Regions from separate parts of the Arthrobacter sp. SLBN-112 genome, predicted to be linked through region 2. Evidence: riboswitches for the same ligand, from Rfam matches in the RefSeq annotation. Region 2 holds a riboswitch; each other region holds the start of a gene.
The links. A riboswitch is a leader RNA that binds a small molecule or an ion and turns the genes downstream of it on or off. The one in region 2 is predicted to bind S-adenosylmethionine.

Region 1: it holds a riboswitch for S-adenosylmethionine, as region 2 does, so the genes downstream of both, QF050_RS00940 (cobalamin-independent methionine synthase II family protein) here and QF050_RS05400 (DUF1737 domain-containing protein) in region 2, are expected to answer to the same signal.
Region 3: it holds a riboswitch for S-adenosylmethionine, as region 2 does, so the genes downstream of both, QF050_RS17395 (bifunctional o-acetylhomoserine/o-acetylserine sulfhydrylase) here and QF050_RS05400 (DUF1737 domain-containing protein) in region 2, are expected to answer to the same signal.

Annotation. Positions count from the first base shown of each region.
Region 1 is NZ_JAUSXY010000001.1:203,438-213,669, reverse strand. It holds gene QF050_RS00965 (HAD-IIA family hydrolase) at 1-46, opposite strand, end outside; gene QF050_RS00960 (TrmH family RNA methyltransferase) at 87-761, shown strand; gene fbaA (class II fructose-bisphosphate aldolase) at 884-1,903, shown strand; gene QF050_RS00950 (DUF3151 domain-containing protein) at 1,904-2,326, shown strand; gene QF050_RS00945 (uracil-DNA glycosylase) at 2,415-3,047, opposite strand; gene QF050_RS00940 (cobalamin-independent methionine synthase II family protein) at 3,259-4,467, opposite strand; SAM riboswitch class I at 4,480-4,584, opposite strand; gene QF050_RS00935 (adenylosuccinate synthase) at 4,855-6,144, shown strand; gene QF050_RS00930 (DUF1508 domain-containing protein) at 6,404-6,802, shown strand; gene QF050_RS00925 (sigma-70 family RNA polymerase sigma factor) at 7,033-7,584, shown strand; gene QF050_RS00920 (hypothetical protein) at 7,581-8,498, shown strand; gene QF050_RS00915 (CoA-binding protein) at 8,559-8,984, shown strand; gene QF050_RS00910 (2-oxoglutarate and iron-dependent oxygenase domain-containing protein) at 8,981-10,009, opposite strand; gene QF050_RS00905 (MmcQ/YjbR family DNA-binding protein) at 10,055-10,232, shown strand, end outside.
Region 2 is NZ_JAUSXY010000001.1:1,156,205-1,166,436, reverse strand. It holds gene QF050_RS05425 (aminodeoxychorismate lyase) at 1-765, shown strand, start outside; gene QF050_RS05420 (pyridoxamine 5'-phosphate oxidase family protein) at 825-1,289, shown strand; gene QF050_RS05415 (TetR/AcrR family transcriptional regulator C-terminal domain-containing protein) at 1,312-2,016, opposite strand; gene QF050_RS05410 (hypothetical protein) at 2,239-2,493, shown strand; gene QF050_RS05405 (OpgC domain-containing protein) at 2,615-2,752, opposite strand; SAM riboswitch class IV at 2,921-3,035, shown strand; gene QF050_RS05400 (DUF1737 domain-containing protein) at 3,049-3,312, shown strand; gene QF050_RS05395 (rhodanese-like domain-containing protein) at 3,309-3,719, shown strand; gene QF050_RS05390 (O-succinylhomoserine sulfhydrylase) at 3,720-4,928, shown strand; gene QF050_RS05385 (glutamate--cysteine ligase) at 4,933-6,159, opposite strand; gene QF050_RS05380 (UDP-N-acetylglucosamine 1-carboxyvinyltransferase) at 6,227-7,750, opposite strand; partial or broken gene QF050_RS05375 (energy-coupling factor transporter transmembrane protein EcfT) at 7,858-8,659, opposite strand; gene QF050_RS05370 (ATP-binding cassette domain-containing protein) at 8,656-10,194, opposite strand; gene QF050_RS05365 (ECF transporter S component) at 10,194-10,232, opposite strand, start outside.
Region 3 is NZ_JAUSXY010000001.1:3,721,271-3,731,502, reverse strand. It holds gene QF050_RS17415 (DeoR/GlpR family DNA-binding transcription regulator) at 1-469, shown strand, start outside; gene QF050_RS17410 (CPBP family intramembrane glutamic endopeptidase) at 634-1,413, shown strand; gene QF050_RS17405 (DUF222 domain-containing protein) at 1,528-2,949, opposite strand; gene QF050_RS20385 (hypothetical protein) at 2,925-3,245, opposite strand; gene QF050_RS17400 (VOC family protein) at 3,485-4,123, opposite strand; SAM riboswitch class IV at 4,390-4,504, shown strand; gene QF050_RS17395 (bifunctional o-acetylhomoserine/o-acetylserine sulfhydrylase) at 4,548-5,873, shown strand; SAM riboswitch class IV at 5,973-6,088, shown strand; gene QF050_RS17390 (homoserine O-acetyltransferase) at 6,101-7,216, shown strand; partial or broken gene QF050_RS17385 (zinc-binding dehydrogenase) at 7,331-8,303, shown strand; gene QF050_RS17380 (hypothetical protein) at 8,324-8,899, opposite strand; gene QF050_RS17375 (SGNH/GDSL hydrolase family protein) at 8,949-9,818, opposite strand; gene QF050_RS17370 (alpha/beta hydrolase-fold protein) at 9,896-10,232, shown strand, end outside.

The DNA.
Region 1 (10,232 bases), 950 kb from region 2:
CGGGGTTTCCTGCTACCTGGTCTTCTTCTGCCACGTCTACCTCCACCGGTGATGAATGCTCCAGTGGTCCAGTCTAGTGTTGAAGGGTGAACCAGACGCCGGGCCATCCAGACCAACCCAACCACCACCCCGGGGAGGCTGAACCCGCCAAGGCGGAGGTCGGCGTCGGACCCTGGGAGGGGGAACTGCCCGAAGGCGACCATTGGGACCCCGACCTCCTGGCGGACGGCGACCGCCGCAACGTGCTGGACAAGTACCGCTACTGGAAGCACGAGGCGATCGTGGCGGAGCTGGACTCCCGGCGGCACAACTTCCATGTGGCCATCGAAAACTGGCAGCACGACCTCAACATCGGCACGGTGGTGCGCACCGCCAACGCTTTCCTCGCCAAAGAAGTCCACATCATCGGCCGACGACGGTGGAACCGCCGCGGTGCCATGGTCACCGACCGCTACCAGCACGTCCGCCACCACCCCACCGTGGAGGATTTCGTCCAGTGGGCCCAGGGGGAGGGCCTGGCGATCATCGGGATCGACATCTTCCCGGACTCCGTCCCCCTGGAAACCTACGAACTGCCCAAGGACTGCGTCCTGGTCTTCGGCCAGGAAGGGCCGGGCCTCACTCCGGAAGTCCACCAGGCCGCCGTCGCTACCCTGTCCATCGAGCAGTTTGGTTCCACCCGGTCCATCAATGCCGCCTCCGCCGCCGCCATCGCAATGCACGCCTGGGTCCGCCGGCACGTCTTCGGCCAGCACGTCTGAGTATTACCGACCCGTGACCCGAAACACCCGGCCAGCCCGGGAATGGCTAGGATGGTGCCAAGCCGTAAGCGGTCTACTTGAGGGTCATCCACCCACAGACGAAACTCAGCAGAGGAGCCAGCATGCCCATTGCAACCCCAGAGATCTACGCAGAGATGATCGACCGTGCCAAGGCGGGCGGATTCGCTTTCCCCGCCGTGAATGTCACGTCCTCCCAGACGCTCAACGCAGCGCTCCGCGGCTTCGCCGAGGCCGAATCGGACGGCATTGTGCAGGTTTCCACCGGCGGCGCAGCCTACTGGTCGGGTGCTTCCACCAAGGACATGGTTGCCGGCTCGCTGGGTTTCGCAGCCTTCGCCCGCGAAGTTGCCAAGAACTACAACGTCAACATCGCCCTGCACACGGACCACTGCCCCAAGGACAAGCTGGACGGCTTCGTCCTGCCGCTGCTCGAGGCTTCCGAAGCTGAGGTCAAGGCCGGCCGCAACCCGCTGTTCAACTCCCACATGTGGGACGGCTCCGCCGAAACCCTGCAGGAGAACCTGCGCATCGCCCGCGACCTGCTCCAGCGCACCGCGGCCGCCAAGATGATCCTCGAGGTGGAGATCGGCACCGTCGGCGGCGAGGAAGACGGCGTCGAAAACGCCATCAACGACAAGCTCTACACCACGGTGGAAGATGCCCTGGCCACCATCGACGCCCTCGGCTCCGGCGAGAACGGCCGCTACATCACTGCTCTGACCTTCGGCAACGTCCACGGCGTGTACAAGCCCGGCGGCGTCAAGCTGCGCCCGGAGATCCTCAAGGACATCCAGGCACAGGTGGGCGCGAAGATCGGCAAGGACAACCCGTTCGACCTCGTCTTCCACGGCGGCTCCGGATCCTCGGACCAGGAAATTGCCGACGCCGTCTCCTACGGCGTGATCAAGATGAACATCGACACCGACACCCAGTACGCCTACACGCGTCCGGTGGCGGACCACATGTTCAAGAACTACGACGGCGTCCTGAAGGTCGACGGCGAGGTCGGCAACAAGAAGACCTACGACCCCCGCGTCTGGGGCGCCTCCGCCGAAGCCGGCCTGGCGGCCCGCGTGGTGGAAGCCACCAAGCAGCTCGGTTCGGCCGGAAAGACGTTCTAAATGTCGGATGAGTTCCGCAGGAACCTGATGGGGCCGGAGCCCACACTCCTGCCTGCCGAAACCGAGGTGAACGGGCAGCTGGAGAACGGCCAGGAGGCCCTGGACCTGGTGGAGAAGCACCCCACGTCTTCGCTGCTGTGGGCGATCCTGGCTGAGGAGGCGTGGACCGAGGGCCGCACCATCGACTCCTACGCCTACGCCCGGGTGGGCTATCACCGCGGGCTGGACGCGCTGCGCCGCAACGGCTGGCGCGGCGTCGGTCCCATCCCGTGGGAGCACGAGCCAAACCGCGGGTTCCTGCGGGCGCTCTACTCCCTGGGCAGGGCCTCATCGGCTATCGGGGAAGCTGACGAGCCGGAACGGATCGAAAAGTTCCTGAACGACTCCGATCCCGCAGCCAAAGCAGCCATCGAGGGCACCTAAAGATTCCCAGGCTTTAAACGCCCGACGGCGGGTGGTCACCTTTCTTTGGAAAGGTGACAACCCGCCGTCGTCTGTTTGAAGCTGTTGGCTATGCCACGTTCGCGATGCCCGTGCGTGCCATGGCGTCCGCGTAGGCCGTCCGCATGTCCTCCAGGAACTCCTCCTGGCGCGCCGGGGAGCCTGCGAAGGCGCGTCCGCTCAGGGAACGGACCTTGTAGGTCTTCAGGCCGCGGCGCCACAGCAAGGGGACTTCGGTCTTCAGCAGCAGGTTTGCCAGGCGGTTGGCCTCGGTGCCGTGCGCCACGATCACCGAGGCGCGCGGGACGAGGGCCAGGAACTTCAGCAGCGGCTTCAAACCTGCCTGCACCTGGTCCGGGGTGAATTTGCCGTTGGCAACGCCTGGGACGTGCCACGGGTGCACGTTCCAGGGCATCACGAATTCCGGGCGCAGGCCCAGCTTCCACTGGATGCCGAGCATGCGGGTAGCGGCGTCCTGGTCACCGGCGGTGATGAAACCGGACGGGTCCATCTCGCCAATGTTGGAGTACAGGCTGATGATGCGGCATTCCTCAACATCGTGCATTGGGTCCACGTAGGGCACCACGGTTCCGGGCTTTGCTTCCTGCAGGGAATCACACAGCTCGTTGACAGCGGCAACGCTGTCTTCGTAGCGGCGGCTCATGAGCTGTTCGTGGAATGTTTCGGGGGCCAGTGCGGTCATGAAGGGCTGGTTCTCCTGCGGGGATTGATGTTGCGTCCACCGGTGAAAATGGGCGCACGCCGGCGCGGCTCATCAACGGTGGTTAGTTGGGGTGGGCCGATTCCGGGTCGGCCTCTGTAAGTTTACCAAGCCCGGGGAAACGAAACGCCGGTCCAGCGCACCTCATTCGTGGCGCATTGGACCGGCGGTCGTGTCCGGAACGGGAGGAAAGCTACCAGAGGCGCTTCGTGGCGCGGCGAGCACCCTCGCCAAGAGCCTCCAGTTTGGCGTACGCGATCTGCGGGTGCACCCTGCCGCCCAGGCCGCAGTCGGTCGATGCGATGACGCTTTCCCGGCCCACCAGCTCGGCAAAACGGACAATGCGGTCCGCCACCACGTCCGGGTGCTCCACCACATTGGTGGCGTGCGAGACGACGCCGGGGATGATCACTTTGCCCTCGGGAAGTGTGGTCTCTTCCCATACCCGCCATTCGTGTTCGTGCCGGACATTGGCGGCCTCGAAGGAGTACGCGCCGGCATTGACCTGAAGTACGGAGCCGATGATGTCAGCGAGCGGGATGTCCGTGGTGTGCGGGCCGTGCCAGGAGCCCCAGCAAACGTGCAAGCGGATCTGTTCCTGCGGGAGGTCCCGCAACGCCCAGTTGGTGGCCTCCACACGCAGCTGGATGAACTTCAGGTAGTCCTCCAGGGACGGCTCCGGGTTGATCTGGTCCCAGCTTTCGGCCAGGGACGGATCGTCGAGCTGGACCGTCAGGCCGGCGTCGATGATGGCCTTGTATTCCTCGCGCATGGCATCGGCGCAGGCGTAGACAAGTTCCTCATCGCTCTTGTAGTACTCGTTGGCTACGCGGGCGCAGGAACCGGGGGAGAGCGAGGCCACGAATCCCTCAGCGAGGCCGGCCGCGGCGAGCCCGGTCTTCAGGTTCTTGATGTCCGAGGCCACCAGGTCATGGCCGGTGTAGGTCAGGGGCCCGGCGATCTTGGGCTGGGACACGCTCTTCCGGTGCGCCAGGATCCCTGAGGAGGGGTCGTTGTATGCCTCATTGAACGCCTGCCGGTCGCGCCGGTCGGGGAATGACGTCAGGACAACGTTTCCGGGGGAGGAACGCCGGACATCGGCTTCTGCCCAGCGGTCCACGTTGGTTGGCTCCAGGCCGCCGAGCCGGGCAAAGGAGTAGTTCCACCAGGCCCCGTAATCAACGGAGTTGGACATCGTGTGCCCGTACTCGCCGTCGTTGGGGATGTCGACTCCCAGGTCCTTCTGGCGCTGGACCACGTCCACAACGGAGTTCTCCAGGAGCTCCAGGAACGCCGGAGTGATGCCGTCGGATTCTTTTGCGGTGTTGGCCGCGATGAGTTCAGGGGTGCGGGGCAAGGACCCGGCGTGGGTGGCGCGAATGTGGTCGGTGTTCAGGGGCATGCTGGAATCTTCCTTCCATCGGTCCTGGCAGTAGCACCTTCGGCCGGCAGCTTTCCTGCCGGGCCGTGGTTGCTGCGGCGTCATTGAGCCAGGTCTCTCAGCCGCTCCGGATGGTCCACTCCCACTTAAATCCAGGAGCGTGGTCAGGGGCAAATGCGGTTCAGAATGTGGCGGACCGCCATTGCGGGGCCGCGGCGGGCCCATCGAGTGGACAAAGTGCCTGATCCGCTAAACTTGGGTGGTAAGAGCCCCGGAACTCTTGCGTCGCTGCGCCGCCTTGCGGTCCGGCGAAGGCCGGTCTGTTCGGGGCATTCTCATGAACGGCGCTGCGCAGGTCCGCTCCCCGCGGCCGGACCCGGGCAGCCCGAACGAATGGGGGAGGATCCCATGCCAGCAATTGTGATCGTAGGAGCCCAGTGGGGCGACGAAGGAAAAGGCAAGGCCACCGACCTTCTGGGCGGCCGTGTTGATTACGTCGTCAAGCCCAACGGCGGCAACAACGCCGGGCACACCGTCGTCGTAGGCGGTGAAAAGTACGAACTCAAACTGCTGCCGGCAGGCATTCTCAGCCCCAACGCGGTCCCCATCATCGGCAATGGCTGCGTGGTGAACCTCGAAGCCCTTTTCCAGGAGATCGAGGGACTCCAGGCCCGCGGCGCCGATACCTCGCGGCTGCGCGTATCCGCCAACGCCCACCTGGTGGCCCCGTACCACCAGGTGCTGGACAAAGTGACCGAACGCTTCCTCGGCAGCCGCGCCATCGGAACCACCGGCCGCGGCATTGGCCCCGCCTACATGGACAAGGTGGCCCGGCTGGGCATCCGTGTCCAGGACGTCTTCGACGAGTCCATCCTTCGCCAGAAGGTGGAAGGCTCGCTGCGCCAGAAGAACGAACTCCTGGTCAAGGTCTACAACCGCCGCGGTGTTGTGGTGGACGAGATCGTTGAGTACTTCCTGTCCTTTGCCGACCGCCTCCGCCCGCTGGTCATCGACAGCACGCTGGTCCTGAACACCGCCCTGGATGAGGGCAAGGTAGTCCTGATGGAAGGCGGCCAGGCCACGTTCCTGGACGTCGACCACGGAACCTACCCGTTCGTGACCTCCTCGAACCCGACCGCGGGCGGCGCATCAGTGGGCTCCGGCATCGGTCCCACCCGGATCTCCCGCTCCATCGGCATCATCAAGGCCTACACCACCCGCGTGGGTGCGGGCCCGTTCCCCACCGAACTCTTCGACGAGATGGGCATGTACCTGCAGAAAACCGGCGGTGAGTTCGGCGTCAACACCGGGCGCCCGCGCCGCTGCGGCTGGTACGACGCCGTCCTGGCCCGCCATGCGTCCCGCGTGAACGGCTTCACGGACTACTTCGTGACCAAGCTGGACGTACTGACCGGCATCGAACAGATCCCTGTGTGCGTGGCCTACGACGTTGACGGCGTCCGCCACGACGAGATGCCCATGACGCAGACCGAATTCCACCACGCCAAGCCCATCTTCGAGTACTTCGACGGCTGGACCGAGGACATCACCGCTGCCCGCACCCTCGCGGACCTCCCGGAAAACGCCAGGAACTACGTGCTGGCGCTGGAGAAGCTGTCCGGAACCCGGTTCTCCGCTATTGGCGTTGGCCCGGACCGGGACCAGACCATCGTGGTGAACGACCTCATCAACGACTGACACGTTGGTCCGGAACACGGCAGACGACGGCGGCGGCCCACCTTTTGCAGGTGGGCCGCCGCTGGCGTTTGCCGGCGTGGGCAGTAATTTACACAGGCTTAACGCGACAGGGCTTGTAGGCCTGCAGGCGCCGCAGCCAGACTCGTTAACACCATTTGAACTGATCAGCGGACGGTTCCAACATGCTTTTTGGCGGTGCAGGGATGCACCCCGCAGAGAGCCGTCGCCGGTTGAAGACACCAGACCGGAAGGACATGCCGTGGCAGGAAACTTCGAAGTTTTTCTTGATCCGGAGATGCTCTACAGGTTCCGGCTGCTGGGGCCCGACGGGTCGGTCATGGCTGTCTCGCAAGGGTTCGAGGACAAAGCTGCGGTAGCTGCGGGTATCGCAGCAGTGCGTGAATGTGCCGGGACAGGCCTGGTGACCGATCTCAGCCCCACCGGGGGAGAGTCCCGTCCCGCCGCCAACGCTGTTCCAGACGAGCTCCCCGCCGTCGTCGTGCCCGCTTGCGATGACCAGCGGCTGCCTGGTGAGGCTGCACGCCTACGCACTGGCGAAGGCGCCGCGGAGGCAGGCCACGGCGCCGCGTTGGAGCAGGACGGCAGCCCGCTGAGGACCGGCCGAAAAAAATTCAAAAAAACTTTTGGGCGGGCGTAACCCTTCCGGGGTCCGCAGCGATTACCCCTATGAAGTGCCGGTCTGGAACCTGTCCCCCATCACGTTCCAGGCCGGCCCTTTTGATCTCTTGGCAAGGCCGCTGCGCGGGCGGCGTCCCGTGGCGGTCACCGGCCAGCGAGGTTACCGAAGGGTAAAGTAAGAGCAGCGTTCCGGATCCATGTGAGACGCTTCCTTTGCCGACGCCCTTTTTGATTGAAAGCACCACGTCAGTGACCGATGCACAGACAGATGCGGCCCCGGACCACGCCGTCCCCGGACCTGCTGCCCTCAGCCTCGTCTACAAAACGTACGCATCACAAGTCCTGGGCTACCTTGCGGCCCGTGGCGTCGAGGATCCGGAGGCGGCCATGCAGGAAGTGTTCCTTTCCGTCCTGCCCCGCCTGGACACCGTGCGTGGAGGAAAGGCCGGGCTGCGGACGTTCATCTTCAGCGTTGCCCACGCCCGCATGGTGGACGATCACCGGCGCCAAAGCCGTCACCCGGTAAAGCTGCCGTTCGAGCCCGAACTCGACCAGCGCGAAGAGACCTCGGCCGAAAAAGAAGCTCTGCAAAACATCTCGCCCGGTGAGGTCCGGGGACTCCTGTCCGGACTGCCCCAAGACCAGCGCGAAGTACTCTCGCTTCGTTTGGTGGGAGGCCTGACCGTGGAAGAGACGGCGGAGGCCATGAATAAGAGCGCCGGCTCCGTGAAGCAGCTCCAGCGCCGTGCGCTGCTCAAACTCCGGGACCTCGCCGCAGTGAAGGAGTACCTCGCGCCATGACGCCACCATCAGGGAACCTTGTCTCCCTTGTCGACGACATGCTCCAGGACGCCGGTTGCGGTGACGACCCGGACCTCCGCGACGCGCTGCTCTCACTTGGTGCGCTGGCATCGCTCCCCGCGCCCGCACCCGGCGCGGAACTCGCCGCTCTGCTGGCTCCAGCCGGCACGGCCGGAGACGGAGACGCCGTGGAACATCCTCCGGCCGTGGAACATCCTCCATCCCCGGAGCAGCCGGACGACGACCTCACGCGCCGCCGGCGGCGGCGCCACCGCCCCACCGCGCTGGGCCTGGTTCTGGTGGCCGGGATGGGATTGGGCGTTGGCGGTGTGGCCGCCAGCACCTCCGCACCCGGGAGCGGAACGATGCAGCAATTGCTGGCGGACTGGACTCCCCCGTGGAGTGCGCCGTCGGCCAGTGCATCGGCCGCTGGGGGCGGTGACACGTCGCCGTGGCTTGCCGCCGGCGGGGACATCCCGGATCCGGTTTCGTCAGTTGCACCCGCTGCGGCCACGCATGCCGGAAGCCGGTCGTCCCGGCTTCTGGAAGACCCCGCCGGAGTGACCGGCCACGGCGGCTTGCGAAGCTGCGGCGGACCCGCCAGGCACGACGCCGGCAGCGGCCAGGGAGCCTGTGTGCCGGGACCGGCAGGGGCGGCGTTGCCCGCTGCCGCGGGAGGCGGGACGGACGGGAAGGGCCGGAGCCAGAACGACGGCGGTGCCGCACCCGCGGCGGACACCGCACCAACGGGCACGCCCGCAGCAGGCAAGCCGGACGCGACCGCGGCGGATACCCCCGCACCGGGCCAGGGCGGACCAGGCGCAGCCGCGCCCAGGACGGGTGATGCGCCTGCCCCAGCGGTCGAGGCGCCGGGCCAGGGCAGCGGCCGGAAGCCGGAATCCCCGGCGAAATAGACCGGGAACCCGACATTGGCTGGGGCGGACGGACCCGAAAGCGCAGCGTAGGCTGATCGCATGGGCCACACCAACGATCCCGCAGTCATCGAACGCCTCATGCGTACCCAGGGGCGCTGGGCCATCGTGGGCCTGACCACCAATGAGTGGCGCGCCGCCTACGATACCTCGCTGTTCATCCGCGACAAGCTCGGCATGGAAATCATCCCCGTCAACCTGCCCGGCGAACCCGTGCACGGCGAAACCGGGTACCGCACCCTCGCCGACATACCTGCGGAAAAGCGGCCCATCGACGTCGTGGACTGCTTTGTGAACTCGCAGCGGGTGGGTGACGTGGTGGACCAGGCCATTGCCACGGGCGCCAAAGCCGTCTGGCTGCAGCTGGGGGTCATCGACGAAGCCGCGGCGGAACGCGCCAAGGCAGCAGGCCTGGACGTGGTGATGAACGCCTGCCCGGCGCAACTGGCCTGGAAGTACAACCTCTAGCGCTTCATCAGCTCCGGATAATGCCGTTCGGTGACATCCGGGTGCGCGCGCATGCGTCCTTTGAGCATGTTCAGGCCGAAGGACGCCAACAGGGGATTGGACGGATCATCAGTGATGCCTCGTGCCGCGGCCTTCAGTTCCGGTGCCAGGGGGACCGGCTGGATCACCGCGTCCAGCCGGGGCGACCAGAAGAACGGTACCGAGTAGCGGTCAACGCCCGGTGGCGGCGCCTGGACTCGGTGGATGGTGGCAGCCAGGTACCCCTCGGTGGCTACTTCCAGCATCTCGCCCAGGTTCACCACCAGCGCGCCCGGCAGCGGTTCCACCGGCAGCCAACGGCTGGTTCCCGGCGGCAGCACTTCAAGTCCCCCCACATTGTCCTGCAGCAACAGGGTTACGAAGCCGTAGTCCGCGTGCGAGCCCACGCCCTGGTCACCCGCGGCTTCCACCACGCCGCCCACATAGTGCACCAGCTTGCCCATCCACGCGGGGGCATCCCGGAAAGGTCCGTCGAAGTAGTCTTCGGGCAGCTGCAGCGAGACCGCAATGGCCCGCAGCAGTTCCATGCCCACACCGGACATCAGTGCGGCCCATTCCATGGCAGCCGGCCGGAGTTCGGGGAACGCCTCGCCGGGCCAGAGGTTGGGGCCCTGCAAAAGCCAGTACGGCTGGTCTGCCGGAAACTCCGTGACCGGCTCGCGGTCCGGCGAATAGTCGATCTGCTCCCGGGCGTCCGCACGCCCCTGCGTGATTTCCGTGCCCATCCGGGTGTAGCCGCGGAAGTGCGGTGACAAACGGTTGTCCAGCTTCATCCGTTCATCCAGGGGCAGGCTGAAGAAGCGCCGGATGATGTCCAGGAGCTGTTCGGCCTGCCCGGGCCGGCCGCCGTATCCAGTGATTTGGAAGAACCCGACAGTGTGTGTGGCGTGACGCAGCTGTTCGATGAATTCCGGGCTGAAAGAGCCGTCCGCCCGCCGTGCGGAACGCAGGTCCAGAACAGGTATGGCGCCCTGGTCGTGTGACATGCTCGCAGACTAGCACCGCGCAGGCCGGCTTTATAGGCTTCCTTCATGGACCCAACTGAGCTGAGGAATATCTGCCTTTCGTTTCCGGGAGCGTACGAGGATTTTCCTTTCGGACCGGAAACCTCAGTCTTCAAGGTCCGTGCCCACATTGCCGGGGGCACCCGGCACGAGGCCAAGCTGTTTGCCGTGTCCACCATGGATGAGCGCGACTTTTCGGTGAGCC
Region 2 (10,232 bases):
ATGCAGGCCCACCTTGACCGGCTGGCAGGCTCAGCCGCAGCACTGGACCTGGACATCCCGGACCAGGACGCGTGGCGGGGCGCCATTGCGGCTGCCGTGGCGCGGCACCGGTCGGAGAACCCGCCGTCGGACGCTGACGCAGACGAACTGGTGGTCAAGCTTGTAGTGACCCGCGGCATCGAAGGCGCCCCCGCCCCCACCGCCTGGGTGCAGGTATCGCCTGCGGGGGCTGTCGGCCGCCGCCAGCGGGAAACCGGCATTGACGTGATCCTCCTGGACCGGGGCTACGACAGCGACGTGGCCGACCGGGCTCCGTGGCTGCTCCTGGGAGCCAAGACGCTGTCCTACGCCGTGAACATGGCGGCCCTCCGGTACGCCCACAAGCAGGGCGCGGATGACGTCATCTTCACCTCATCCGACGGCCGCGTCCTGGAAGGCCCCACCTCCACCGTGCTGCTGGCGCACGTGGAAAAGTCCGACGACGGCACGGCGGTCAAGCGCCTCATCACGCCCCAGCTGGACAGCGGCATCCTGCCCGGAACGTCCCAGGGTGCCCTCTTCGCGGCGGCCAAGGCGGCGGGCTGGGAGCTGGGGTATGGCCCGCTGGAACCCCGGGACCTGCTGGATGCGGATGCGGTCTGGCTTATCTCCAGCGTGCGCCTGCTGGCCCCCGTGAACCGGATCGACGGCAAGGAGATCGGCGCGCCGGCCATCCAAAAGGAACTGACCGCCGAGTTGAGCGGGCTTTTCGCCGGGATCCAGTAGCCGCGCAACAGGGCCACCGGCCCTGTTGCGCTTCGGGCTTCAGCCGTAAGGTGTGGACCATGGACTCGCACAAGCTGCCGATCGAAAACCTCTCCTTTGACGACTGCTGGGAACTCCTCGCCAATGACACCGTGGGCAGGCTGGCCATCGTGGTGGACGAGCATCCCGAAATCTTCCCCGTGAACTACATCGTCCACCTGCGCAGCATCGTCTTCCGCACCGCGCCCGGCTCCAAGCTTTGGGGCGCCAAGATGGAACGCCCGGCCGCGTTGGAGATCGACGGCTACGACCCCGCCACCGAACTGGCGTGGAGCGTGGTGGTGCGCGGCGATACCGAAATCATCGAAGACCAGGCGGTCAAGGACCAGGTGGACGGCCTTGGTCTGGAACCGTGGCAGCCCGGCGAAAAGGCCAACTATGTCCGGCTCAACGCCAAGGCCCTGACCGGCCGCAGGTTCCAGGTGAACCGGCCGGATGTCTGGAACACCCGCGTGCAGGACCGCCGCCGGGCCTCGTTCGAATAATCTTGCGTTTGCCGCTTCCGCGCTAACCGAGCGGTACTGCCGCCTGCCGGGAAAGCTGCGCTTCCAGCCCGGACAGCAGGATGGTAAGCCCCTGGTCGAGTTCGATGGCGCCGTCGTAATCCGACAGCGCCGGCGCCAGCGCCCGCAGCCTGGGAAATTCCTTGGCAGGAAGGCGGTGGAGCCCCAGCCGGAGCAGAACCTCGTTCTCTTCCGGGTCCACCACGAACTCCTGCAGTTCGTTGAGGATGTGGCCGTAGAGGAAGCCGTAGTACACGCGATAAACGTGCAGCGCGTCGGCCGGTTCGAATCCGGCAGCCGCCAGCAGCGTCAGGATCTGTTCCAGCGGCCGCAGCGTGCCCAGCGGGCGCAAACCCAGCGGGGTGGAAAGGGGCCGGGTGACCAGCAGGGGCACAACATTGGGATGCCGCAGCGCCAGCATCCGCAGGTTGTGGGCGATCTTCCGCAACTGCGCCTTCCAGTCCGGGTCCTCCGGCTGGATGGTGAGCTGGCCCAGGACCAGTTCCGTAACCCCGTCCAGCAAGGCGGCCCGGTTTTCCGCGTAGCGGTAGAGGCTCATCGGGTCCCGCCCCAGCTCCTGGCCCAGGCCGCGCATGGTCAGCGCGTCCAGGCCTTCGGCATCCACCATTTCCAGCGCTTTAGCCAGCACGATGTCCCGGCTGAGCCTGGCTTTGGCTTTGCCGGCGCGGGACGGATTGGGGGAGGTCATGGCTTTATCCTTGCTGGGGGCGGCCTCCCGGCTTCTTCCGAGAGGGTTGCCTCATATGTAGTCTACGAGTAAAGTCTACAGCGTAGACAGGCGTTGACGGCGCTAACGACCCCAGTTTTTCCGGGGATCGAATCTATGGACCCGATTGCCACCAGTGCACGGCATCGAGTCCGCTGCTGTAGCCGAACGGCGGCGCCACGCACTTAGCGAAGGGACGCCCTCATGGCACATTCCCAGTTTGATCTCTTTCTCCAAGACGCCACCTACTTCGACCAGACATCCGACTCCACGCTGGAACGCGACCGCTTCTACGGCCTGTACATGAGCTGGTGCTTCATCAATCAGCACCTGCCAGGCACGGAAACAACGTTCTGGGCAGCGATGAAGGACCGGCTGCCGGGAAGCCGCAAGGGCCTGCGCATGAAGGGTGCGGCAGCCGCCGACTACATTGTCGCTTCCTATCCCGAGCTGGTCTAAGACACCGGAACTGCGGGGCCTCCCCCACCGAGCATTCGGCACTTGAGATAAATGCTGTGGCACCGACCGTGCCACGGCATTTTTCATGCCCGGGCACCGCATACCGGGCGTCGCCCGGCCGCTACGTGGGAATGAGCCGGAACAGGAACCTGGTGCGGACCATCACCCACAGCAGCCCCAGCACCACGTGCATGATGAACACGTAAAGCGTTGCCCGGCCAAGCGGGATCAGGAACCAGCCCAGTTCGCATGCTGGCAAACCCCCCGGTACTCCCACTGTGACGGCAGGGCGGCGCCCAGGTAGAAACTTTATCGGTCCGGCCGCCTTGCAGCGTTCCCGTGACGCGCAGCGGCTGCCAGCTCTCAATTACGGAACATGACGACGACGGCCGTGCGGCTTGGCGCGGCAGGTGTTACGTTTTTGGGGAGTAATGAGTACCGGTGTTAAGCCCTGACTGGCCGGTCGGCAACCCTCCTCTCGCGGCGGGGTGCCTCAGGTGAATACTCGGCATATCGACCGATTCGAGCTGCAAGCGTGAAAGAAGGAGATCCGTCGTGTCTGACGCACCCGCCCCTGACGAAAAATTGTCCTACCGCCTGATTACGGGCCCCGACGACCGCTCATTCTGTGAGCGGATCTCGGCTGCACTCGCGGACGGCTACGTCCTGCACGGCAGCCCGGCGGCCACCTTCAACGGCAGCAGCGTCATCGTGGCCCAGGCAGTTGTCCTCCCGGCCGCAATCGCCTCGGCAGACGCCGCGGTGGCCACGGCCGTTGACGACCTGGAGGGCGAGTTCGACGGCGAGGGCCACGCATGAGCTACGCAGGAGACCTGACGCCGCAGGAAGCATGGGCCAAGCTGGAGCAGGGCGCCATCCTGGTGGATGTCCGCACCGAGGGCGAATGGGCCCACATCGGCATTCCGGACACCAAGGCTACGGACAACGATCCCCTGTTCATCCAGTGGACCTTCCCTGGCGGCATCCCCAACCCCGATTTCGTGAAGGATCTGACGGAGCAGGCGCCCGAGGACCCCGGCGCGGAACTGGTGTTCCTCTGCCGCTCAGGCCAGCGCTCCATCGCAGCAGCCATTGCGGCCACCCAGGCCGGCTTCACCTCCTACAACGTCCTGGAGGGCTTCGAAGGCGAGCCGGACCGCTACGGCGAACGGACCGTCAACGGCTGGAAGAACCGCGGCCTGCCCACCAACCTCGGAAAGAATTAAGTGACTTTCAATCAAGATGCCCCCGGCTGGAACCCCGATACCCAGGCGGTCCGCGGCGGCCTGGACCGCACCAACTTCCAGGAAACCTCCGAGGCCATTTTCCTGAACTCAGGGTTCGTCTACGAATCCGCAGCGGCGGCCGAACGCGCCTTCACCGGCGAGGACGAACGCTTTGTCTACTCGCGCTACGGCAACCCGTCCGTGGCCACATTCCAGGAACGGCTCAGGCTGCTGGAAGGCGCCGAGGCCTGCTTTGCGACGGCGTCGGGCATGTCCGCGGTGTTCACCGCCCTGGGCGCGCTGCTCGCCGCCGGCGACCGCGTGGTGGCCGCCCGATCGCTGTTCGGTTCGTGCTTTGTGATCCTGAACGAGATCCTTCCCCGGTGGGGCGTGGAAACGGTCTTCGTCGACGGCCCGGACCTGGACCAGTGGCGCGAGGCCCTGTCCAAGCCCACCACCGCCGTCTTCTTCGAATCCCCGTCCAACCCGATGCAGGAAATCGTGGACATCGCCGCGGTGAGTGAACTCGCCCATGCCGCCGGCGCCAAGGTGGTTGCGGACAACGTCTTCGCCACTCCCCTGCTGCAGCGTTGCGGGGACCTCGGCGCGGACGTGATCGTGTACTCCGGCACCAAGCACATCGACGGGCAGGGCCGCGTCCTGGGCGGCGCCATCCTGGGCACCAAGGAATTCATCGACGGCCCGGTGAAGCAGCTGATGCGCCACACCGGTCCGGCGCTTTCAGCGTTCAACGCCTGGGTCCTGACCAAGGGCCTGGAAACCATGAGCCTGCGCGTCCGGCACTCCTCGGCCACCGCGCTGCGGCTTGCCGAATGGCTCGAAGAGCAGCCTGCCGTGAGCTGGGTGAAGTACCCGCTACTCAAGTCGCATCCGCAGTATGAGCTGGCGGCGAAACAGATGAGTGCCGGCGGCACCGTCCTCACCCTTGAGCTGGCTCCTTCCGGCGCGCGCTCCGGCAAGGAGGCCGCCTTCGCGCTGCTGGACGGCCTGCGGATCATCGACATCTCCAACAACCTCGGCGATTCCAAGTCCCTGATCACCCACCCCGCCACCACCACGCACCGCGCCATGGGGCCGGAGGGGCGGGCCGCCATTGGCCTCAGCGATGGCGTGGTCCGGCTCTCGGTGGGGCTCGAGGACGCGGATGACCTCATTCGCGACCTGGAACAGGCCCTCAAGCAGATCTGAAGCGTCAGGCCTGGCGGACCCGCAGGAGTTCCGGTGTGTCCTCCACGTCTGAAAGATCCAGCGCGCCGCGCATGGTGACGTCCACGGCGTGCCGGACCACGGCGCCGAACCCCATGTCCTCGGGAGGTGGTCCGGCCAAAGCCCGGTCGCGGGCCCGACGCTGCTCGGCGGCCCCGGTGCCGCGGGCGATGATGTGCTCCACGCCCTGCCGGGCCAAGGCCAGTTCGCCCTGTTCGTGCAGGACAGGCGCCAGGTAGTCCACCAGGGAACGGGCGACGTCGGCGGCCGGGGCCGGGCGGAAATTCCCAAAGTCCAAAAGTTCCCCGCTAAGTCCTGAGCTGCTGGCCTGCCACGACGCCATCCGCAACAGGACAGTGGGCACGGGGGCCGGATCCACGCCCTCGGACCATTCCCTGCTGGCTGATTCCACCAGCGCACGGACCAGCACGGCGATCAGGGCTGCGTCCTCGGCACGGAGGCAGACATCGGCCACGCGCACCTCCACGGTCGGGTGGTTGCGGGAAAGCCGCGCGTCGAAGTACAGCATCCCCTCGTCGAGCATGACGCCGGTTTCCAGCAGCCGGGTGACAACCCTCCGGTACGCGGGGTACGTTCCGTAGATGGCGGCCGGGCCGGCAGTCGGCCACCGGTTCCAGGCTTGGGTGCGGTAGCTTTCGAATCCGGTGGGAACGCCGTTCCAGAACGGCGAATTGGCGCTCAACGCCGTCAGCACGGCCAGCTTGTCGCGGATCCGGTCCAGGACCGCGACGCCTTCTTCCGGTGATTCGATATAGGTGTGGACGTGGAAACCGCAGGTCAGCTGCTCCTGCGCCGTGAGGCCAAAGCGTTCCAGCATCCTGGCGTAGCGCGGGTCCGGCGTCGTATGGCTGGTGGATGCCAGGGGTGAGGTGGCGAGCGCAGCAACCCTGGCACCATGTTTGGCGGCCGCGTGGTTGGCCATTGCCCGGCCGGCCCGGATCTGTTCGAGCAGGCCCGCGGACTCCAGGCAGGGCCGGGTCTGCGTCTCGATTTGCTCAAGCTTCAGCTCGGCACTCAAGCCCATCTCGTCGTCGTGGTCCGCCTGCTTCCCGGAAGGGTGGACGTCCGGGTCCACGGGACGATCGTCCGCCGCGACACGGTGTCCGGCGAGGAGGGCGTCAGCCAGGGCAAGCGGCTCTCCGGACTCCGGATCAACAATCAGGAGTTCTTCCTCCACGCCGAAAGTACGCATACGAACATTCTGCGTCAGGGGCCGGAAATTCCGGGAGCCGCCACTGATCATGACGAACCGTGAACGCCTAGTCCTGGAAGTACTCCACTTTGGCGCCGATGGTGTTCAGGCGCTCCGCCAGGTCCTCATAGCCGCGCTCAATCACGTAGATGTTGCGCAGCTCGGAGACGCCCCGCGCGGCGAGCATGGCCAGCAGCAGGCAGGCAGCGGGCCGGAGCGCCGGCGGGCAGCCCACCTCTGCGGCGCGCCACTTGGTGGGTCCATTGACGTAGATCCGGTGCGGGTCCAGCAGCTGCACCTGTGCCCCGAGCCGGTTGAGCTCCGTCAGGTAGATCGCCCGGTTCTCGTACACCCAGTCGTGGATCATGGTCTGTCCGTGCGCATTCGCGGCGATGACGGCGAAGAACGGCAGGTTGTCGATGTTCAGCCCGGGGAACGGCATCGGGTGGATCTTGTCCTCGGGGGCGCGCAGCTCCGAGGGCTTGGTGGTCACGTCCACCAGCCGCGTGCGGCCGTTCCGGGCCATGTACTCACCGGAGATTTCGAGCTTCTGTCCCATTTGGCCCAAGGTGGCCAGCTCGATTTCCATGAACTCGATGGGTACCCGACGGACCGTGACCTCGGAGTTGGTGACGATGCCGGCCGTGATCAGGCTCATGGCCTCGATGGGGTCCTCAGACGGGAAATACTCGATCTCGGCGTCGATCGCGGGCCGGCCGGTGATTCGAAGCGTGGTGGTTCCCACGCCCTCGATGGTGACGCCGAGCATCTGCAGGTAGAAGCAGAGATCCTGCACCATGTAGTTGGGGCTGGCATTGCGGATCACGGTTGTTCCGGGCCGGTGCGCTGCCGCCATGATCGCATTCTCGGTGACGGTATCGCCCCGTTCGGTGAGGACGAAGGAGCGGTCCTGGTTGTCCGCAGGTGGCGCCTGGACAGTGTAGAAACCGGCGGTGGCCTCCACCGAGAGGCCGAACTCGCGCAGTGCCTGCATGTGGGGTTCCACCGTGCGGGTTCCCAGGTCGCAGCCGCCGGCGTAGGGCAGCCGGTATTCCCGTGACTCGTCCAGCAGCGGGCCCAGCAGCATGATGACGCTGCGGGTGCGCCGTGCCGCGTCCACGTCCATCGCGTTAAGGTCGAGGACGGCCGGGCGGCGCAGGCGGAGATCGGTGTCGTTAAGCCAGGTGCATTCCACGCCGATGCTGGTCAGCACTTCAACGATGCGGTTGACTTCCTCGATCCGGGCCAGGCGGCGGAGCACGGTGGTGCCCCGGTTGATCAGGCTGGCGCACAGCAACGCCACACCAGCGTTCTTGCTGCTGTTCACGTCCACGGCGCCGGACAAGGTGCGGCCGCCCTCCACACGCAGGTGCGTCATCCTGGGCTTGCCCACGTTGACGATGCTCCGGTCGAAGATGTTCTCCAGCCGTTGGATCATCTTGAGGCTGAGGTTCTGCTTGCCTTGTTCCATCCGGGCGACGGCGCTCTGGCTGGTACCGAGTTCGGAAGCCAGCTGGCCCTGCGTCCAGCCCTTTTCGTTCCGGGCGTCCCTCAACATGGCGGCCACGTGGCCGGCGGTCTCCTGAGTCATGCCAAAAATATATCATAGATGAGCTAGCGTGCCGAGGATCATCGTGTGTGGTAGCCAATCGGGGGCACCCTACCCGCCACATGCGATAGTACCCGCGAGTAACCGGCCTAGCTGCCCAACCACACCATGTTCCAACTGCCCGCGGCAAGCGCCGCGCCCAGGGCAAGCCCGGCCACCAAGACGCCGCCGCCCACCACCCCACAGGTCCAGCACACTGAATGTGGATTCGCGGGCCCACGTCCGGTCCCCGCCGCCGAAGCCCCGCGCTTCCATGGTGACGGCAAGCCTCGACGCGCGGCGGATCGCCTGCACCAACAGTCCAAAACTCTGCCCCAGCATCGCCTGCACCCGCCGGACCACGTTCCCTCGCGAACCAACACCGCGGGCGCGCCGGGCCATGCCGATCGTCTGCCATTCCTCGGCCATGAGCCCCACCAGGCGCATCGCCGCCAGGGTTCCCAAAACAAACCGGTGCGGCAGGCGCGCCTTCTGCGCCAGTGCATCCGCGAGGTCGGTCGGATCGGTGCAGCTCATCAGGAGCACCGCCGGAAGGGCGATCGCGAAGCCGCGCAGCAGGAAGCCGATGCCCAGCTGGAGGGACCCTTCGCTCATGGTCCAGATGCCGGCGTCGAGCAGGATCCTTCCGCTGTCCGGCGCCAGGATGGACGTGCTCCACCCGCCGATGGCGGCAGCGAGGATCAGCGGCCAGCCCCGCTGCCAGAGCAGCGACAGGGTGAGCCCCGCGAGGGGAAACAACATCAGCTCGAAGGCCAGGGCCACGGAAGCGGACACCCAGTCGATGGACAGCGCCAGGACCGCCGTGATGAGCACGACGGCGGCGAACTTGCTCAGCGGATTGGCCCGCGCCAGGAGGGCGTGGTTGCCGCTCAACGTCAGTTGCTGCCTCATGGCGCCACCGGTTCCGCCGCAGCCATCCGCAGCTCGGCCCCGCCCAGGGCAGCGGTGAATTCGGCGTCGTGGGTCACGGACACCACTGCCGTGCCGGCGTCCAGGAGTTCGGACAGGAACGAGGCCAGCTCGGCCCAGGTGTTGGCGTCCTGCCCGAACGTGGGCTCGTCCAGGACCAGCACCTGCGGGCTGGCGGCCAGGACCGTGGCCACGGACAGCCGCCGTTTCTCACCGCCGGACAGTGTGTAGGGGTTTGCGTCCACCAGCTGGGTGAGCCGCAGCCGCTCCAACAGTTCCTCCACCCGGTCCTCGCCGTGGCCCAGATGCCGCGGCCCGAACAGCAGCTCATCCAGCACCTTGCCGGTCACGAACTGGTGCTCCGGCTCCTGGAACACGGTGCCCACCCTCGAGATCAACTGCTCGGCCTTCCACGTGTAGGGGTCGATCCCGGCACCGCGGCTGAGGTCCACCGTGGCGGACACTTTTCCGGACACCGGCTCCAGGAGCCCCGCGAGGGTTAGCGCGAACGTTGATTTCCCGGCGCCGTTGGGGCCCGTGACGGCCAGAGCCTGGCCGGCCCTGACCTGCGCGGCAACACCCTCCTGGACCGGAACCGGCGGGATTTTCCGGAAGCCTTTGCGGCGGGGACGCTCGCGGGAGACGCCGAGGTCTTCGGCTGCCAGCAGGAGGTTGCCGGTTCCGGCGGCCGGGACGTCCGCCCGGCGGCGGGTTGCCGGCACGTACCCCGGCACCCACACCCCGGCGGCCGTCAGCATGGCCCGGGCTTCGCTGAGCACCCGGTCCGGGGGCCCGTCCAGGAGCACGGCGGGATCCGAGGCGGAGCCCGGCTGCAGGACCACGATCCGGTCCACCAGGTCCTTCCACACGGAGACCCGGTGCTCCACCACCACCAGGGTGGCTCCGGTCTTGTCCAGGCAGCGCGCCACGGCGTCGCGGACCTCCAGCACGCCGTCCGGGTCCAGGTTGGCGGTGGGTTCGTCCAGCAGGATCAGCCCCGGGCGCATCGCGAGGATGCCGGCCAGCGCCAGGCGCTGTTTCTGGCCGCCGGAGAGGGCCGACGTCGGGTGGTCCAGCGGGAGGTGGGACAGCCCGACGTCGGCAAGCGCCTCGTGCACGCGCGCCCAGATGGCGTCGCGGGGCACGGCAAGGTTCTCGGCGCCGAAGGCGACGTCGTCCCCGACCCGGGAGAGGACCACCTGCGTCTCCGGGTCCTGCTGCATGAGGCCGGACCGGCCGCGCCTGTCCCGGGGCCGGGCGCCGTCAACCAGCAATGAACCGGACTCGTCCGCGTCGCCGGCCTCGCCGTCGTCGTTGATATCACCCAGCACCCCGGCGAGGGCATGCAGCAGCGTTGACTTCCCGGCACCCGAGGGACCGAGCAGGAGCACCCGCTCGCCGGGGCTGATGTCCAGGTCGAGGGCATGGACGGCAGGTTTTGCCCGGCCGGCATGCCGCCAGCCCCAGCCCCGGGCCGTGACGGCGGCGGGGCGGACGGCGCCCTGGGCTGGTGCCATCAGGAGAAGACAGGCTCCGTAGCGGCCTTGCGGGACGC
Region 3 (10,232 bases), 2.6 Mb from region 2:
GCAGATTCTGGCGACCCGGGAAGACCTCAACGCCCCGTCCAACCAGCCAACCCTCACCGTGGTCACCAATGCCATCAACATTGCCGGCCAGCTGGCGGTGCGGCCCAACATCAAGGTGATGGTCACCGGGGGCATCCTCAACCCGCGCTCCTACGAGCTGGTGGGACCGTACACGGACATCATCATGCAAAAAGTGGTGCTCGACATCGCGTTCATCGGCGTCAATGGCATCGATCCCGAAGTGGGGCCAACCAACACCGGCGAAGGGGAGGCCTCAGTCAACGCCCTGCTCGCCAGCCGGGCCCGCGTTTCCTACGTCCTGGCCGACTCCTCCAAAGTGGGTGTGCGGGCCTTCGCCACCATGGACGGCTACGACTTCACCCGGCTCATCACCGATTCCGGCATCTCTGCGCGCGACAAGGCGGCTTTCGAAGCCCGAGGCACGGAAGTGATCATCACTCCCGCCTGACTCGCGCGGTGTCTGATTTCCCGCCTGGCTCGCGCGGTGTCTGATTTCCCGCCTGACTCGCGCGGCCTCTGGTTTCCCGCCTGGCTCCTCGGCGTCGCCAAGGCTTATGGCCCACACGGCCGTTCCATCAGCCCGGATCCAGAAACTGAAGGCAAGATGGGAACATGCTGGTTCCCTCCCGCCGTCGCCTGCGGCTCGAAGTCTGGATCGTCCTGGGCCTGTCCCTCGGCCAGTCGGCTGTCTACTCTGTGGTGCAGCTGCTGGACAAAATGACCCGTGCGCCGCTGGCGGAGGGCACCTCCACGCTGAACCGGTCGCAGAGCACGCGGGAGTACTTCGACCTGACCTACCAGCTGCTTGACATCATCTTTGCGCTGGTTCCCGTGCTGCTGGTGCTCTACTTCCTCACGGACCAGCGCCAGGCTGCCCCCGGCGAGGCCGGTCAATCGGGTTCTGCGTTCCGGAAACTTGGGTTCAACTTTGCACGGCCTGGAAGGGACCTGCTGCAGGGGCTGGGGCTGGCCGCCCTGATCGGGATACCGTCGCTGGGGCTGTACGCTGCCGGCCGTGCGTTGGGCATCACGACGGCGATCATCCCCAGCGCGCTGGACGCCTACTGGTGGACGGTGCCAGTCCTGATCCTGTCAGCCATCAGGCACGCCGTCCTGGAAGAAGTTATTGTGGTGGGTTACCTCATGGACCGCTTCGGCAAATTCGGTTGGAGCACACCTCTCGCTATCGCCGTCAGTTCCCTGCTGCGTGGCAGCTACCACCTGTACCAGGGCTTCGGGCCGTTCATTGGCAACGCGATCATGGGTGTGGTTTTCGCGTGGCTGTACACCCGAACCCGACGCGTCATGCCGCTGGTCATCGCCCACGCCCTGCTGGATATCGTGGCTTTCGTCGGCTTCAGCCTCTTTGGCAAGGCCGTGGGGCTGGGGTAGGAGTCTCAGGCCGTCTTCGCCGCCGGCAGCCCCTGCGGAAGGTGTTGACCTCTGGGTTGGTAGTCGTGGATCGTTTGCAGCGTGAGCACTGGGTTGATATGCGTGACTAGCCACTTAGGTGTGCGACGCCGGCTGTTGCCAATCGGCTTGTGGGTCGGCAGGCAACCGGAATGGCCCGGCGAAGAAGTCGTCCCACAGGGGATCCTGCGAGGAAAGCTCATCCGGGTCCAGGAGGTGGTTGCCTTGTGGTTCCTCGGGTGGCGGGTCCGGCCATGTGGGCATCCCGGCGATGAGTTGCTGGAAGTGCAGTTCCTCCAACTGCCATTCCGGGTGCGGCAGTGCTGAAGTATCCGGCGTGGCCGTCATCTCCGGTGAAGTTGTGGGGCTCGGCGGGGCGCCCATCTCATTTAGCCCCGCGTCAACTTTCACCGGCAGGGTTGCTGGTGGCCAGTGGGTTGGTTCGGGGTCTGGTTGTTCGGGTTTGTAGTGGCGGCCGGTGGGTGAGGTCCAGCCGGGTGGCTCATTCGTTGTTGCGGGGGTTGGTATCCAGGGGCGGGCGTGTTTGAGCCGGTGATGTTTGGGGCAGAGTTGGCCCAGGTTCCGGACATCCGTTTGGCCGCCGTTCTGCCAGGCGGTGAGGTGGTCGGTGTCGTTGTCCGCGGTGCGGTTGGTGCAGCCGGGGAAGGTGCATTTGCCGTCGCGCATCCTGATCCACTTCTTGATGGTCTCGGGCAGCCGGTAGCGGATGCGGCCGATCTCCAGGGGCGCCCCGTCGCGGGGGTCGACGAGGACCCGGTAGAACGATTTTGCCCCGCCCGCGACCAGCTTCCGTGCCATGGAGGCCGGGATCGGGCCAAACCCGTCCAGCACCGCTGGCTCATCCGTGAGGCCAAGCAACGAGAAGACCGGGACCATGACCAGGACATCGGCCCGCGGAACGGGAACGGCGCCAAGCCCGCCAGCGGTCCCCGCACCCTCGGTGCTGCCGCTGTCGCTGGTGCTCGCGGCGCCGAGGAGCAGGGAGGCGGCGACGTCGGCGCGGAGCTGGGTGAGGGTCCGCTCTTCCGTAGGGCCCTGCAAACCGCGGGCGGTGGCGGTGCTCCGGTTCCAGATTGCGCACGCGGTATCGCCAGGAAGGCGGAGCGAGACCCAGGCCATGCCGTCCCGGTCCGGGCTAAATTCCATCCGCCGACCAGCCACCCCCTTCGCATGCCGCTTCTCCAGGGTTTCGGGGTGGTGGCGTTCCCGCCACCCACGGACCTTGACCCGGAACCGGGACGGAACGAGCTCACCAGGGGCGGCACCGCGGGCCGGGTTGGGGGCGTCAGGGTCGAAGAAGTGCGCCACCAGAGACGCCGCGCCCTCGGAGGTGAGGCCTTCGGTTTCGTCGGCGACGATGCGTGCGTGCTGCCACGAAATGTCCCCAGCGGACAACGCCCTGAACACCGGCGGCAGGGAACAGACCTGCCGTGCCTGCTCCACCAAGGCCCCAGCGGCCCCGGAGCTGATGGTCAGGACCGCGGCGATCTCCTCCACCCCGACATCTCCGCGAACGTGCGCTCATGCACCGGGGCGTCGGGTGCAGTCATGGCCTGCTGGAACTCGACGGCGTCGGCAGCGTCCCGCACCTGCCCGGCCATGAGGCGCGCCGCCAGCCGGGAGCGAATTTCCAGCCGCTCCAGCCGGATCTCGTACCGCCGCTGCAATGCGTCCACTTCAGCATCAGCGTGAGCGCCGGAAGCCAGAAGAGCATCTTCGAGGTCCAGCGCATCCAGGGCAGCAATAGAGGCAGCAATACCCTCCACCGCCACTGCTTCACCGCTGCTTCCCATACCCACATCATCCAACGAGGGTCTGACATTCAAAGCCGAGGCGTTGGGTTCGGTGCCTCTTCCAGGGAATTCAGGGGTCCACTCTTGTGATCCTTAAGAGATGCCAAATGACGCTTAAAAGAATTCGGCCGCCATCGGGTGGTGACGCCGTTGTCACCACCCGATGGCGGCCGAAGCTGTTTGGGCGCAGGCCCATAGGAGCCCTCTCCGGAGATACGCCGGAGAGCGGGGGCGGAGGATCAGATAGTGACGGCCCCGTTTGCGGTTTCAAACGTGACGGACAGAATGCCGGGGGTGCCGTGCGGGGCTACCCACTCGACCGCAACGTCCTCAAGCGGCTTCTCCACCGGCTCGCCCAGCCACTCGGTCACCCGCGACGCGGAGCCGGCAATGGTCAGGCAGCTCATCTTGAGGTTGCTCTCGTAGGCGTTGGACGGGTGCAGGGACGGGTCGCCTTCCCACTTGAGCATGTAGGGGACCTGGGGGTCTGCAATGAGGCCCAGGATGCCAATCTGCTTCCAAACGAGTTCGCGGCCGTCCGGGAACTTGCGGTTGCCGTTCACGGCGGCGCGGCCCAGGCGTTCCTCGAACGGGGCGAGGTCGTCCACTTCGACGCACCATCCCATCCAGCCGCCGCCCGCTGCGGAACGGGCACGCACTGCCTGTCCGAACGGTGCCTTATCCGAAGCCGGGTGGTCCAAAACCTCCACAACTTCGAGGTATTTGTGCCCGGCGAGGGGGATGATCATATTCCGGGTGCCGAACCGGGGGTGGACCCCGCCCTTCACTGCCTCAACGCCGAGGGCAGTTGAAATACGTTCGGTAGTGGCCGCGAGGCCATCGTGTTCACAGGCGTAAGAGACGTGATCCATGCGCATGGCAACATCTTGGCACTTTGTGATCAGGCTCTCAGCTAAGGGCATCCTTACTTGGATTTTCGCCTCCGGCCGTGGTCAAAGTCCGGCCCTGGAACCCGGCCTAACCGGCGACGTAGTAGCCGGAGGTGTCGGCGATGACGTGGACGGTGCCGCTGGAGTTGTTGGTCAGGGCGATGGCCGCGACGGCCCGCTGGGCGCCAACAACGGAAGACCATGTTCGTCACAATGCTGTCCCCGCCCGCAGCGATGTTCCTACACTGGGCGCAGGTCATGAGCGCCAGCGACAAGCCCCGGCTCGCTGGCCGGCAACCCTCCATCCGCGGTGGGGTGCCCCGGGTGAGGACCAGACTGTCCGGCAATAGCCGGAAGTAAGCGCGGCCCGTGGTGCTCCCAGCATGCCGGGCCCATGTCATAGGAGACTGCGATGTCCAACGGATGGTCCTTCGAAACCCGCCAGATCCACGCAGGCCAGGAGCCTGACAGTGCCACCGGTGCCCGCGCACTGCCCATCTACCAGACCACGTCTTTCGTGTTCCCGAGCGCCGAGAGCGCAGCCAACCGTTTTGCCCTGGCTGAACTGGCACCGATCTACACCCGCATCGGCAACCCCACCCAGGATGCTGTGGAGCAGCGGATCGCCAGCCTCGAAGGTGGCCTCGCCGCTTTGCTGCTGAGCTCCGGCCAGGCCGCCGAGACCTTCGCGGTCCTGAATATCGCAGAGGCCGGGGACCACATCGTGGCCAGCCCCAGCCTGTACGGCGGCACGTACAACCTGTTTGCCCACACCCTCAAGAAGTTCGGCATTTCGGTCACCTTCGTGGAGGATCCGGACAATCTGGACCAGTGGCGCGACGCCGTCCAGCCCAACACCAAGCTCTTCTTCGGTGAAGTGGTGTCCAATCCCCGCCAGGACGTCCTGGATATCGAAGGCATCTCCGAGGTGGCCCACCAGGCCGGTGTGCCCCTGATCGTGGACAACACCCTCTCGACCCCCTACCTGATCCGGCCGCTGGAATGGGGCGCGGACATCGTGATCCACTCCGCCACCAAGTACCTGGGCGGCCACGGCTCCGCCATCGCCGGCGTCATCGTCGACTCCGGCAAGTTCGACTTCGGCAAGGAGCCCGAACGGTTCCCCGGCTTCAACACCCCGGACCCCACCTACAACGGACTGGTCTACGCCCGGGACCTTGGCGAAGGCGGCGCATTGGGCGCCAACCTCTCCTACATTCTCAAGGCGCGTGTCCAGCTGCTGCGCGACCTCGGCTCGGCCGTCTCCCCGTTCAACGCCTTCCTGATTTCCCAAGGCCTGGAAACGCTGAGCCTGCGGGTGGAACGGCATGTTTCCAACGCCACGGAAGTGGCGCGTTGGCTGGAGGCAAGGGACGACGTCGAATCCGTCGCCTACGCGGGGCTGCCGTCCAGCCCCTGGTACGAACGAGGCCGCACGTACGGCCCCAAGGGGACCGGCGCCGTCGTCGCCTTCAACCTGGCCGGGGGCGCGGAGGCGGGCAAGCGCTTCGTCGACGCCCTTGAACTGCACTCCCACGTGGCCAACATCGGTGACGTGCGGTCCCTTGTCATCCACCCGGCGTCGACCACCCACAGCCAGCTCTCGCCCGAGCAGCAGGTGGTGGCCGGGGTCAATCCCGGGCTGGTCAGGCTGTCGGTCGGCCTGGAGCACATCGACGACATCCTGGCCGACCTCGAAGCCGGTTTCCGCGCGGCCAAGGGCGCCGCTGACGCCTGATTGGCAGCACGCGGCGGCACCGCCGGCCGGCAACGCCGGGAAGTCACAACCAGTCACACTCTTGGCCTGGGGTGGGGGGTGTTTCGTACACTCGAACCAGGTCATGAGTGCCAGTGACAGCCCCGGCTTGCTGGCCGGCAACCCTCCTTCCGCGGTGGGGTGCCCCGGGTGAAGACCTGGCCTGCCGGTCAAATGACGGCAGGCAAGCGCGTAGAAGAGGTCTTGCCATGACGGTTACCGTCGCCCGTACCACCATTCCCGAACACGGAGTTGTCCGCTACGCCTCCATTGGAGGACTCGAGCTGGAGGGCGGCGGCTACCTGCCGGATGTCACGCTGGCTTACGAAACCTGGGGCACGCTGAATGCGGACGGCAGCAACGCCATCCTGATCGAGCATGCCCTGACCGGCAGCACCCACGTGACGCGCGGCGACACCGACGAAGAGGGCTGGTGGGAACAGCTGGCCGGTCCCGGCGCTCCCGTGGATACCGACCGTTTCTTCGTGGTGTCCATCAACATCGTGGGCGGTTGCTACGGATCCACGGGACCGTCCTCGCCAGCCCCGGACGGAGCGCCGTGGGGGTCACGGTTCCCGCTGGTCACGCTGCGGGACAGCACTGTTGCGGAGGCCCGGCTGGCGGATCAGCTGGGCATCGGGAGCTGGTACGCCGTCCTTGGCGGTTCCATGGGCGGCGCCCGCGCCCTGGAGTGGGCCGTGACCTACCCCGACCGCGTGCAGCGCTGCGCCGTCATCTCCGTCGGGGCTGCCAGCACGGCCGAACAGATCGCTTTCGCCCAGGCCCAGACCCTGGCCATCCGCCAGGACCCGAACTTCAACGGCGGCGACTACTACGGCGGCCCGTGCCCGGAAGACGGACTGGCCCTGGCCCGGCGCATCGCCCACATCACATACCGGTCCGCCGCGGAACTGGAAGGGCGGTTCGGCCGGGAACCCCAGGCGCCGGAGTCGCCCCTGCGCGGCGGATTACTGGCAAACCGCGGCCGCTACCAGGTGGAAAGCTACCTGGACCACCAAGGCAGCAAGCTCGTCCGGCGCTTCGACGCAAACAGCTACATCGCCCTCACCGAGGCGCTGATGAGCCACGACATCTGCCGGGGACGGGGGCCACTGGCCGAAACACTGGCATCCTCCACCGCCCGGTTCTTCGTCGCCGCCGTGGACTCCGACAGGCTCTACTTCCCGTCCCAGTCCCGCGAATTGGCGCACGCGCTGCCCGGCGAGGTCGACGTACATATGATCCAGGCACCAATAGGCCACGACGGCTTCCTGACCGAGATCGGACAGCTGGGACACCAGCTCCGGACCGCGTTCCTGGTCTAGCGGCGCTTGCCGGCCCCCGGCCGCTGGGTGCCGCCCACCATTCGGCGCCCACCGCGGGGCTGCCGACGCGGCGGAGGCCCACAGTGCAGGCGCCCCGGATGCAAAGTACGGCATGACCTGTCCGTGGTGGACGGCTCCCGGGTCCGGCCGCTTCCGATGGCACTGGGCCAGGAGGCCGCGGGGCGGGTGGTATCCGTGGGCAGCGGCGTTGCCGATGTGTCCATAGGAGACCACGTTGTGCTGGTCTTCGTGCCCAGCTGCGGCCACTGCCGGGCGTGCCGGTCCGGAAGGCCCGCGCTCTGCCCCCGCGCAGCGGAGACCAACGGTTCCGGTGACCTGCTGCACGGGCCGGCCCTGCTGCGCTCGCCCGCGGGGGAGCGCATCAACCATCACCTGGGCGTCTCGGCCTTTGCCGATTATGCGGTGGTTGCGCGGGAATCGGTGGTGGTAATTGACGACGACGTCCCGGACACAGTTGCGGCGATGTTTGGTTGCGCCGTGCTCACCGGAATGGGGGCTGTGCTTAGTACCGCGGGCGTCAGTCCCGGACAGTCCGTGGCAGTCTTTGGCCTCGGAGCAGTGGGCTTGTCCGCAGTCATGGCGGGCCGGCTCGCCGGGGCAGCCGGCGTGATCGCCATCGATCCGAATCCGGGCAAGCACCAGTTGGCCCTGGATGCCGGCGCCACAGCCGTGGGAACACCGGCGGACGCGGCCCTGCTGATTGAAGAGGCCGCCGGAGACAGTGTGGACGTTGCCGTCGAGGCGGTCGGCTCGCCCGGCGTGATCGCCACGTGCCTGGCACTGGTGACGCGGGGCGGTGCGGTTGTCTCGGTGGGCCTGCCGCATCCGTCCGCCGAACTGACGGTTCCCGCGCTGCAGTTCGCGGGGGCGGGCAAGCGCCTCCTGGGCTCCTGCATTGGGTGACGCAGTGCCCGGCCGCGACATCCCGAAATACCTTGGCTACTGGCGGGAGGGCAGGCTTCCGGTCGAACTGCTGCATACCGACATCCGGCCGCTCACGGAGATCAACGAGGGACTGGATGCGCTGGCTTCCGGGCAAGTGGTCAGGCGGCTTTTCCGTGCCTGAGGCGTGGCGGAGTCGGGCAGTCAGCCGTTCATGATCTCGCCGCGGCGCTTCATATAGGCCTCCATGGACAGTTCGCCGTTGCTGTACTGCTGGTCCAGTTCTGCGAGTTTCCGGGCACGGAATCCCTGGGGCGCTCCCGACGGGGGAGTGGCCGGACCCGACGGCGGGCCGGCCGGCGGCTGGCCGGGACCCTGCTGCTGGCCAAAGCCTTGCTGCTGGCCGGGGAACTGCTGGAACGGAGGCTGCTGCTGGAAGGGCGGTTCCTGCGGAGCGCCGTACCGGGGGTCCGGCATGGGCGGCTGCCCATACTGGTAGGGCAGTGGCTGGGAATCGTCGGCAGGCCGGGGCTGGCGGAAACCGCCGGACAAGTAGTCCTGCTGGGTGTAGCCGTCGCGGGGCTGGTTGCTCTGCGGCCCTGCGGACCCGGGAAACCGGCCCGGGTACTGCCCGGGCCCCGGGAAGCCGCCGGGCCCGTACTGCCCGGGCCCCGGCAAGCCTTGGTCCCGGTCCCGCCGCGCCATGGATCGCCGGTACATCCGCATGGCCATGGGGACAACGAAGGACAGGATGATGATCCACAAAAACAAACTGCTCACGGTGCCGCGCCTCTCGAAGGTTGTCCTTCCAGCCTAACCCCGGGCGGTGCTACCGGCGGCTGGGCTCCGAGGTTCCCAGCGGACCCTCACCGGATCCCAACGGAACGCCCGGGCCGAAGGCGGGACCCGCCGTCGGCCGTTTTGCCGTGATGCCGTCACCGGAGGACTGGTGCCGCAGCCGGCGCAGTACCCAGGGCACGAAGTATTCGCGCGCCCACACCAGGTCCCCGGTCCTTGCCTCGCGCCAGGTCCGGGGCGGCAGCGCCTTGGGCTGGAGCGGTTCCAGCGAGTGCTCCACGTTCAGCGAGTCCAGCACCATGGCCGCGATGGTGTGGTGGCCCAGCGGTGAGAAGTGCAGCCTGTCCTGGTCCCACATTTGTGGATCGCTCAGCTGCCGGAGGGACCACATGTCCGCAATGACGGCGTCATGCCGGGCCGCGACGGTCCGCAGGTTCTCGTTGTAGATGGCCACCTTGCTCCGGATCCTGCCCAGGACCGAGGAACCGGTGTCCGGACCGTTGAACAGGACCACGGTGGCGCCGCCCATGGACAGGATCTGGACCACGGAATCGAGCTTTTCGGCCAGTGCGTCGGGGTCGCCGCCCGGACGGATCAGGTCGTTGCCGCCGGCGGACAGGGTGACCAGGTCCGGCTTCAGCTCCAAGGCCGGAGCCAGCTGCTGGTCCACGATCTGCTGCAGGAGCCGGCCGCGGACGGCCAGGTTGGCGTAGGCGAAGTCCGGCTTGGTGCGGCCCAGTTCTTCGGCCACCCTGTCGGCCCAGCCGCGGTGGCCGCCGGGGCTTGAGGGCTCGGGGTCGCCGATGCCCTCGGTGAAGGAATCGCCCATCGCCACGTACCGGTTCCAGGGGTGGGAACCGGGGTGCACGGACGGGGTCTGGATGGCACTTGCGTCAGTCACTGTCCTATCCTGCCTTCCGCTTCACTGGCTACGCCAACGTAGGTTGTTACTTTCCGGTAACTGTAAGAATGGAAACCATGACTGACGCCGAAGTATTTCCCGCTCCCGTTGTCCTGTGGTCCCATCACGAAGACCAGCGTGCCGGCAAGCCGCTGCTGGTGCTGCTGCACGGCTACGGCGCGAACGAGCAGGACCTGTTCAGCCTGGCCGATATGCTTCCCGGGGACTTCGCGGTGGCATCCGTCCGGGCGCCGATCGCCATGGGACCCGGCTTCACCTGGTTCCCCCTCACGGCCTCCATCGACTACTCCCTGGACCGGGTCAAGGCGGCTTCGGCGTACGTCCTGGAATGGATCGACACCATCAGGGAAGGCCACCCCTCCGTCTCACTGCTGGGCTTCTCCATGGGCATGG